2 linked regions of the Allosaccharopolyspora coralli genome follow. The protein of the gene in region 1 binds, or shares a complex with, the protein of each later gene. Links are inferred from orthologs where the notes say so. Each region holds a gene or a part of one and is shown on either strand. Other genes may lie near its edges.

Region 1 (5,331 bases):
CGGGGTACGTGACGCTGCGGACGTCGAGGTGCGCCAGCAGTGGCCCCGCCAGTCCGATGACACCCAGCCCCAGCCGGTACCGGCCGCTGTTGTCGTCCCGCTCGACCAGGTCGACCTGCTGGAGCGTGGCCAGGATCCGGGACGCGGTGCTCTTGTGCAGGTCGACGCGCCGCGCGATCTCGTTGACGCCGAGCATCGGATCGCTCACGGAGAACGCTTCGAGCACCCGGATCCCGTTGAGGAGCGAATGCAAGGGGCCGCGTGCCGAGCTTTCGGCGCCCAGCTCCGGATCTGGCGCCCCTGTCTTGGTGACCGGCGGGTTCTCCGACGGGCCGGACTGCTGTGACTCGCTCATCCGTCGAGATTATCGTCCGCGATCAGCCGATGCGGCGAACGGCACTCTCGCCTCGTCCTGTGGGGCGAAAGTGCCGTTCGCCCCACAGGACGCGGGGGGAATCACCAGCCGCGAGTGCGCCATTCGGCGAGCTTCGGGCGTTGCTCACCGAGGGTGGAGTCGTCGCCGTGGCCTGGGTAGAACCACGTGTCGTCCGGGAGTTCGGCGAACACGCGGGACTCCAGATCGTCCATGAGGCTCGTGAACGCTTCGGGGGAGCCGGTCTTGCCCGGGCCGCCGGGGAACAGCGAGTCGCCGGTGAACAGGTGAGGGCGACCGTTCGGGTCGCGGTAGAGCAGCGCGATCGACCCGGGCGTGTGGCCGCGCAGGTGGATCACCTCGAGGCTCAGGTTCCCGACCTCGACGGTGTCACCGTGCTCCACGAGACGGTCGGGCGGCACCGGCAGCGGGCGCGCGTCCTCCGGGTGGGCGAGGGTGTAGCAGCCGGTCTGGCCCGCGACGGACCCCAATGCCTGCCAATGGTCCTGGTGCTGGTGGGTCGTGACGATCGTGCGTAGGCGAGGCCGCAACGCGTCGTGCCCGAGCAGGTCGGTGAGCCGGTCGGACTCGGCGGCGGCGTCGATCAGCAGCGCGTCCCCGGTCGTGCGGCAGGTCAGCAGGTAGGCGTTGTTGTCCATCGGGCCCACCGACAGCTTCGTGATCACCACCGCGTCCAGCGAGCGGGTGGCGGCGGCGCCGCCTGGTTCGACGTGTCCGGTGTAGTTCTGTAGCTCCACGCGACGAGCGTAACGGCCTCCACCAGGATCGTGTGACGCGCACGATCCTGGTCGAGGCCGTCGCGTGAGGCGTACGTTGGACACGGCCTCCGCACCTCGCGCGCGTGAGTCTGCCGCATGGTCGTCGCCGGTCAGCGAGCTGTGGGCGGGTACGGACACCATGGCGCGCGAGCATTGTCGGTACCCCGGAATAGCATTGTTCGGTGAGCTGCGCTCGTGCTCCGGCCCGGATCGCGCTCGCCGCCGGGTCCGGTTCGCCGCACGCATTCGACCCACCGCACGCACTCGACACCGTCCGAAGGGATCACAGTGGCCGACCGCCTCGTCGTCCGCGGCGCCCGTGAGCACAACCTCCGCGGGATCGACCTGGACCTGCCCAGGGACAGCCTGATCGCGTTCACCGGCCTGTCCGGTTCCGGCAAGTCGAGCCTGGCCTTCGACACGATCTTCGCCGAGGGCCAGCGTCGCTACGTCGAGTCGCTGTCGGCGTACGCGCGCCAGTTCCTCGGCCAGATGGACAAGCCGGACGTGGACTTCATCGAGGGACTCTCGCCCGCGGTCTCGATCGACCAGAAGTCGACCAGCCGCAACCCCCGCTCGACGGTTGGCACGATCACCGAGGTCTCGGACTACCTGCGTCTGCTCTACGCGCGCGCGGGCAAACCGCACTGCCCGGTCTGTGGTGAGCACATCAGCAAGCAGACCCCGCAGCAGATCGTCGACCAGGTGTTGGCGATGCAGGAGCGGACCCGGTTCCAGGTGCTCGCACCGGTGATCCGCGGCCGCAAGGGCGAGTACGTCGACCTGTTCGAGCAGTTGCAGTCCCAGGGCTACGCGCGCGCCCGGATCGACGGGGCGGTGCACAAGCTCGAGGACCCGCCCAAACTGAAGAAGCAGGAGAAGCACGACGTCGACGTCGTGGTCGACCGCCTCACGGTCAAGGCGAACGCCAAGCAGCGCCTCACCGACTCGGTCGAGACCGCGCTGCGGCTCGCCGACGGCCTCGTGGTGCTGGAGTTCGTCGACACCGACGAGCACGACCCGCACCGGGAGCGCCGGTTCTCCGAGAACCTCGCCTGCCCGAACGGCCACCCGTTCGGCGTCGACGAGCTGGAACCCCGCTCGTTCTCGTTCAACTCGCCCTACGGCGCGTGCCCGGAGTGCGCCGGTCTGGGCAACCGCAAGGAGGTCGACCCGGAGCTGGTGGTGCCGGACGAGGACCTCTCGCTCGGTGAGGGTGCCATCGCGCCGTGGGCGGGCGGGCAGACCGCCGACTACTTCACCCGGCTGCTCACCTCCCTGGCCGAGTCGATCGGCTTCCGGATGGACACTCCGTGGTCGAAGCTGCCCACGAAGGTCAAAAAGGCCGTCCTGCACGGCACCTCGGACCAGGTGCACGTCCGGTACCGCAACCGCTACGGGCGGCAGCGCTCCTATTACGCCAGCTACGAAGGCGTCATTCCGTTCCTCGAACGGCGGATGGAGCAGACCGAATCGGACTACGCGCGCGAGAAGTACGAGGGCTACATGCGGGACGTGCCGTGCCCGGCCTGCGACGGCACCCGCCTCAAGCCCGAGATCCTCGCGGTGACCATGGAGAACGCCGAGCACGGCGACTACTCCATCGCCGAGGTCAGCGCCCTGAGTGTCCGCGAGTGTTCGGAGTTCCTCCAGCACCTCGTCCTGGGCACGCGGGAGGAGATGATCGCCGGACGGGTGCTCAAGGAGGTCCAAGCTCGGTTGGGCTTCCTGCTCGACGTCGGCCTCGACTACCTGTCGCTGGACCGCGCCGCGGGCACTCTCTCCGGGGGAGAGGCCCAGCGCATCCGGCTCGCCACGCAGATCGGCTCCGGCCTGGTGGGAGTGCTCTACGTCCTGGACGAACCCTCGATCGGCCTGCACCAGCGCGACAACCACCGGCTGCTGGAGACGCTGTCCCGGCTGCGTGACCTGGGCAACACGTTGATCGTCGTCGAACACGACGAGGACACGGTGCGCAGCGCCGACTGGGTCGTCGACATCGGCCCCGGTGCCGGGGAACACGGTGGCCGGGTCGTGCACAGCGGGCCGTACAAGGAGCTGCTCGACAACAGCGAGTCACTCACCGGCGCCTACCTGGCACGGCGCAAGCACATCCCGACGCCGACCCAGCGCCGCAAGCGGGACCCGAAACGCCAACTGACCGTGGTCGGGGCGCGCGAGCACAACCTGCGCAAGATGGACGTGGCGTTCCCGCTGGGCTGCCTCATCGGCGTCACCGGCGTGTCGGGCTCCGGCAAGTCGACGCTGGTCAACGACATCTTCGCGGCGGTACTGGCGAACAAGGTCAACGGTGCGCGGACCGTGCCCGGCAGGCACACCCGGGTCAACGGGCTGAGCAACGTCGACAAGCTGGTGCAGGTCGACCAGTCACCGATCGGCCGCACACCGCGGTCGAACCCGGCGACCTACACGGGCGTGTTCGACCGGATTCGCAAGCTGTTCGCCGCCACGACCGAGGCGAAGGTTCGCGGGTACCAGCCGGGCCGGTTCTCGTTCAACGTCAAGGGCGGCCGGTGCGAGGCGTGTGCGGGCGACGGCACGCTGAAGATCGAGATGAACTTCCTCCCGGACGTGTACGTGCCGTGCGAGGTGTGCGGCGGGGCCCGCTACAACCGCGAAACCCTCGAGGTGCACTACAAGGGCAAGACCATCGCCGAGGTCCTCGACATGCCGATCGAGGAGGCCACCGAGTTCTTCGAGCCGATCACCGCGATCCACCGGCACCTCAAGACGCTGGTCGACGTCGGGCTCGGGTACGTGCGGCTCGGACAACCGGCGCCGACGCTCTCCGGTGGCGAGGCGCAGCGCGTCAAGCTCGCCAGTGAGCTGCAGAAACGATCCACCGGTCAGACGGTCTACGTCCTGGACGAGCCCACCACCGGCCTGCATTTCGAGGACATCCGCAAGCTGCTCGGGGTCGTCAACGGGCTCGTCGACAAGGGCAACACGGTGGTGATCATCGAGCACAACCTCGACGTCATCAAGACCGCCGATTGGCTGCTCGACCTCGGCCCGGAAGGGGGATCGGGCGGCGGCGAGCTCGTCGCGGAGGGGACACCGGAGCAGGTCGCGGCCGTGGAGACCAGCTACACCGGCCGGTACCTGGCCCCGGTACTCGCGGAAGGCTGAGCGGGCATTGTGGAACTGGGTGTGTGGTCCGGTGCTGCCGTCCCAGTTCGCGCCTCGCGGCGTTGGGGTCCTCTCGCGTACCAGGGAGTACGCGCCGAGAACCACATGCCTTCTGAGCGACCGGGGCCCGGTGCGGGGGTCAGGCGACGAACGCCCGGACGCCCTCCATCACCTCGTGATTGGCGAGCAGCCCGAGGTGGCTCACGCAGGCGAGTTCGGTGTTCTCCGCCCCGTCGAGCACCGTGCTCTCCGCCGGGTACACCACCCCGTCGCACGGCGACCACCAGGTCGCGTAGCTCGTGTCGCCCGGAGTCTCGTCACCCTCGTTGAGCTGGGTGAGGAACTCCGAGCCCGGTCGCATGTCCGCGCAGGAGTCGTCGCCACAGCCTTCGGCGGACGTGGTCCCGTGGTTCGGGCCGCCGAGCGAGACCCAGTCGTCGACCTTGCTGGTGCCGTCGAGGAAACTGAGGTACCAGCGCGTGTTGAGCCCGCCCATCGAGTGCGTCACCACGTCGACCTGCGATGCGCCTGTGCTCGCGAGCACCTCGTCCACGTAGCCCGCGAACTCCTCGGCGGTGATCTCGTTCGACTGCGCGGTGTCGTAGTCCCACGCGTGCAGCTCGTCGCTGCTGTACCCGTTGTTCTCGAAGTCGGCCTTCATGGCGTCCCAGTTCCAGCTGGACCCGTTCCAGCCGTGGACGAAGATCACCGGGTCGTGCTCGGCGGCGGGGACGGCGGCAGCGCTCGCGGGTGCGGTGAACGCGAGAGCGGCGGCGCAGACGATCGTGAACGCGAAGCGGCATCGGCGCATGGTTCTGGTCCTGTTCCTCGGAGCTGGGGACAACCGGGCAGGCAATGCACCCGTGCTTCGAGCAACGATCTCGGGAACGATCGGACGTGACCGTACTCACAGGTTCGCCCGAATGGCGCTCGAGGAGTCCGATCAGTCGTACGCTCCGCCACCGCCGACACCCGTCCGGCGGAGAGCTCCGGGAAATCCATGTGAGAGGCCGCGCGTGGGTGGTTGCA
Region 2 (4,510 bases), 2.4 Mb from region 1 along the record:
CCTCGTCGGTGGTACGAAGCTCTCGCAGCACCTCTTCCGGCAACGGGTCCCCTTGCGCGTCGGTGCGCGAGTCGTTGCCGACGAGCAGGATGTCCGTCGCGCCGTCGGGTTCGCTCAGCTCCGAGCCGATGACGTCGGTGCTGGTGAGCCCACCGGCGAGATCCCGCAGCGTCCAGTAGGCGTATCCGGTGAACACCAGGACCACGGTGGACACCAGGGCGAGGCCGATCCGGAACACCGACCATCGTCGTCGCGACCTCGTTCCCGGGGGTGAAGGCGGTTCCGGTGGTTCCGGCCCGTCGCCCACAGGCTCCCTGCGCGCGTCGCCCGTGGGTGGTCCGCCGCGTTCCGCCACACCGCCCCCTCGCCGCACGACGCAGGCCGGTCACCCACGCCTCATCACCCGATCGCGTTGCGTGTCGCGACCATGACGCTGTGAGACCAGGATCCCGGGAGTCGAGGAGCGGCGCCACTCGCCCACTCACCCTGCTGGGCGAGCCGACGGTCGAAACCGCAGCGTACAAAGGCTGTGGAGAATTCAGGCGGAGGACTCAGCCGACAGGCGCGGGCTTGCCCGCGAGCGCCTCCAACAGTTCGGTGCACCACTCGAGCAGAGCGTCGTCCCGCAGCTTCGGCGCTCCGATGCGTCCCCCGGCAGCACCTTCGGTCGGGTGCGGGACCGACACCGTGCGCACAGCCGCCTTGTACACGGCCTTCGGGTAGAGCCGCTTGAGCCGCATCTGCTGCGAGTCGGACAGATCCAGCGGCGCCACCCGCAGCGACGTGCCCTGCAACGTCACCTCGGTGACCCCGTGCCTGCGGCACGTCTGCCGGAACGTGGCGACCTTGAGCAACCGTTCGACCGGCTCCGGCAGCGGCCCGTAGCGGTCGTGCAGTTCGCCCCGCACCGCGTCCAACGTGTCCGCGTCCGCTGCCGCCGCGATCTTGCGGTACGCCTCCAGCCGCAACCGCTCACCGGCGACGTAGTCGTGCGGAATGTGCGCGTCCACCGGGAGATCCACCCGGACCTCGGCGAGTTCGGTCTCCCCGTCCGCCGGCTCGGCACCGGCGTGCTGCTTGAACGCTTCGACGGCCTCGCCCACCAGCCGCATGTAGAGGTCGAACCCGACGCCGGCGATGTGCCCGGACTGCTCCGCGCCGAGGATGTTGCCCGCGCCGCGGATCTCGAGGTCCTTCATCGCCACAGCCATGCCCGCGCCCAGCTCGGAGTTCTGCGCGATCGTGGCCAGCCGGTCGTGCGCGGTGTCGGTCAGCGGCTTGTCGCTCGGGTACAGGAAGTACGCGTAGCCGCGCTCCCGGGCACGGCCGACCCTGCCCCGTAGCTGGTGCAACTGGGAGAGGCCGAGCGTGTCGGAGCGTTCCACGATGAGGGTGTTCGCGTTGGAGATGTCCAGGCCGGTCTCGACGATCGTGGTGCACACCAGCACGTCGTGTTCGCGCTCCCAGAAGCCCTGGATGATCTTTTCCAGCCGGTCCTCGTTCATCTGGCCGTGCGCCGTGACGATGCGGGCCTCCGGCACGATCTCGCGCAGGTGACGTGCGGCCTTCTCGATGGACTGGACCCGGTTGTGCACGAAGAACACCTGGCCGTCGCGCAGCAGCTCCCGCCGGATCGCGGCGGCGACCTGCTTCTCGTCGTAGGCGCCGACGTAGGTCAACACCGGATGCCGCTCCTCCGGCGGAGTCAGGATGGTCGACATCTCCCGGATGCCCGCCATGCTCATCTCCAGCGTGCGCGGGATCGGCGTCGCCGACATCGTCAGCACGTCGACGTGCGTGCGCAGTGCCTTGATGTGCTCCTTGTGCTCGACACCGAAGCGCTGCTCCTCGTCGACGATGACGAGCCCGAGGTCCTTGTAGCGCACACCAGTCTGCAGCAGCCGGTGCGTGCCGATGACGATGTCCACCTCACCCTTGGCGAGCCCGCTGATCACCTGCTCGGCATCGGGCAGGTGCGTGAACCGGGACAGCCCCCGGATGGTGACCGGGAACGAGCGCATCCGGTCGGTGAAGGTGGTGAGGTGCTGTTGGGCCAGCAGGGTCGTCGGCACCAACACGGCGACCTGCTTGCCCTCCTGGACCGCCTTGAACGCGGCGCGTACCGCGATCTCGGTCTTGCCGTAGCCGACGTCGCCGCAGATCACCCGGTCCATCGGAACGGCGCTCTGCATGTCGCCCTTGACCTCGTCGATGGCGCCCATCTGATCGGCGGTCTCGGTGAACGGGAACGCGTCCTCCAGCTCCCGCTGCCACGGGGTGTCCGTGCCGTAGGCGTGGCCGGGCGCGGACTGCCGGGCGGCGTAGAGCTGGACCAGCTCGGCGGCGATCTCCTTGACCGCCTTGCGCGCCTTGGCCTTGGTGTTCTTCCAGTCGGAGCCGCCGAGCTTGTTCAGCGTGGGCAGCTCACCGCCGACGTAGCGGGAGACCTCGTCGAGTTGGTCGGTGGGGACGAACAACCGGTCGCCGGGCTGGCCGCGCTTCGACGACGCGTATTCCAGCACCAGGTACTCGCGGGTCGCGCCGCTGACCGTGCGCTGCACCATCTCCACGTACTTGCCGATGCCGTGCTGCTCGTGGACGACGAAGTCGCCCGCCTTCAGCGCGAGCGGATCGACCGCGTTGCGCCGCTTCGACGGCATCCGGCGCATGTCCCGGGTCGACGGTGCACCCCGGTCACCGGTGAGGTCGGTCTCGGTGAGCACGACCAGCGCCACGTCGGGAGCGAGGAAGCCGTCCTCGAGCCCGCCGCGCACCACCGTGATCACTCCGCTCTCGGGGCCCTCGGTGAGGCCGTCGGCGAGCCGCACCGGCAGTTCGGCCTCCCGCATCTGCTCGACCGCCCGCTGCGCGGTGCCCGTGCCCGCGACGACGAGCACTGCCGCGCCGCCGGAGGCGGTGTGCGCGCGAAGATCGGTGAACGCCCGCTCGACGTCGCCGCGGTAGGACTCGACCTGCTTGAGCGGCAACCGCACCACGGTCCGGTCCGCCGCGCCGTCGGCGATGTCGGCATCGCTGCTGAGCTGGGTGAGCTGCCACCACGGCAACCCCAGACCGGTCGTGTACGCCGAGACCTCGCCCAGCGCCCGGTACGCGGAGGCACCGAGGTCGATCGGTGCTCGCCCGCCGTCACCGGCGACCATCCACGAGGCCTCGAGGAACTCCTCGCCGGTGCGCACGAGGTCGGCCGCACGCGCGCGAACCTTCTCCGGGTCGGCGAGCAGCACGTGCGTGCACTCCGGCACCAGATCCGTCAGCAGCTGCATCTCACCGTCGCAGAGCGCGGGGATCAGGGCCTCCATGCCCTCCACCGGGACCCCGCCGGAGATCTTGCCGAGCATGTCGGTCAGGTGCGCGTCCGCCTCGTGCTCGGTGGCGAGTTTCGTGGCCCGTTCCCGCACCGAGTCGGTGATCAGCAGCTCGCGGCAAGCAGGGGCGAACAAGACGGCGTCCTCGTCCGCCTCGGCGTCGAGGGAACGCTGGTCGGCGACCGAGAACGGGCGGATCTCGGTGACCTCGTCGCCCCAGAACTCCACCCGCAGCGGGTGTTCCTCGGTCGGCGGGAACACGTCCACGATGCCGCCGCGCACCGCGAACTCGCCGCGCTTCTCGACCATGTCCACGCGCGTGTAGGCGAGCCCGGCCAGGCGCTCGACGAGCTCCTCGAAGTCGTGCTCCTCCTCGACGGCGAGTCGCACCGGCCGCAGTTCGCCGAGTCCGGGGGCGATCGGCTGAATGAGGCTGCGGACGGTGGTGACCAGTACCCGGATCGAGCCCTGCGGATGCTCCTCGGGATGCGCGAGCCGACGCAGCACCGCCAGCCGCCCGCCGATCGTGTCCGCGCGTGGGGAGAGTCGCTCGTGCGGCAGCGTCTCCCACGAGGGCAGCACCTCGACACCACCGGACCCGATCAGGCCGGAGACCGCGGTGGCGACCTCGTCGGCCTCCCTGCCGGTGGCGGTGACCACGAGCGCCGGACGTACGGCCCCGGCGGCCACGCTCGCCGCGACCAGCGGGCGCGCCGAAATCGGCCCTTCCAGGACGAGGTGCGGTTGTCCCGCGGACTCCACGACGGTGCGGAACGTCGCGTCGGAGAGCAACGGGTCGAGCAACCCCGCGAGGGGTGCGACCGGGGAGCCGGTCTCGGGCATCGGGCAAGCACCTCGTGAGAAAGCAGCGCAGGGCGAGCACAGACACACCCCTGCCCGGGACTGCTTCCGGAGGGGTTCGGTATCCAGCTTAGAGGGTGCGCTGGGTTGATCTGCGTCGGCGGTTCCGGTGGCCGGTCCGCGTAGGCCGACGGGGAACGACTCGCCCCGGCATCCGGTGCGCCGGTCGCGACCTGACGATCATCACACAGTCATCACACAGTCACGGCTGCCACACTGCCGCCTATGCGTCGCCTCGCCGCCCTGGTGCTGGTCACCCTGTTCCCGCTCGCAGCCTGTTCGAGCCCGTCGCCGACGGAAGCCGACGGCGCTCCGCCGCCACA

The links.
Region 2: the proteins of uvrA (region 1) and mfd are in contact, whole or in part, in a crystal structure (PDB 4DFC), measured with the Escherichia coli proteins. The link is inferred for Allosaccharopolyspora coralli from one-to-one orthologs.

Annotation. Positions count from the first base shown.
Region 1 is NZ_CP045929.1:3,138,946-3,144,276, reverse strand. What follows is about bases 1,106-4,502. They hold uvrA (excinuclease ABC subunit UvrA), read left to right. Parts: upstream 1,106-1,440; coding sequence 1,441-4,302; downstream 4,303-4,502. Other genes in these bases: GIY23_RS14740 (esterase/lipase family protein), read right to left, coding at 4,442-4,502; GIY23_RS14750 (MBL fold metallo-hydrolase), read right to left, coding at 1,106-1,131. Outside these bases: GIY23_RS14755 (IclR family transcriptional regulator), read right to left, coding at 1-355; more of GIY23_RS14750, read right to left, coding at 457-1,105; more of GIY23_RS14740, read right to left, coding at 4,503-5,113. UniProt on the Escherichia coli protein: The UvrABC repair system catalyzes the recognition and processing of DNA lesions. UvrA is an ATPase and a DNA-binding protein. A damage recognition complex composed of 2 UvrA and 2 UvrB subunits scans DNA for abnormalities.
Region 2 is NZ_CP045929.1:732,606-737,115, reverse strand. Bases 352-4,510 are described here. They hold mfd (transcription-repair coupling factor), read right to left. Parts: upstream 4,170-4,510; coding sequence 552-4,169; downstream 352-551. Other genes in these bases: GIY23_RS03500 (PQQ-dependent sugar dehydrogenase), read left to right, coding at 4,413-4,510. Outside these bases: GIY23_RS03510 (LCP family protein), read right to left, coding at 1-238. UniProt on the Escherichia coli protein: Couples transcription and DNA repair by recognizing RNA polymerase (RNAP) stalled at DNA lesions. Mediates ATP-dependent release of RNAP and its truncated transcript from the DNA, and recruitment of nucleotide excision repair machinery to the damaged site.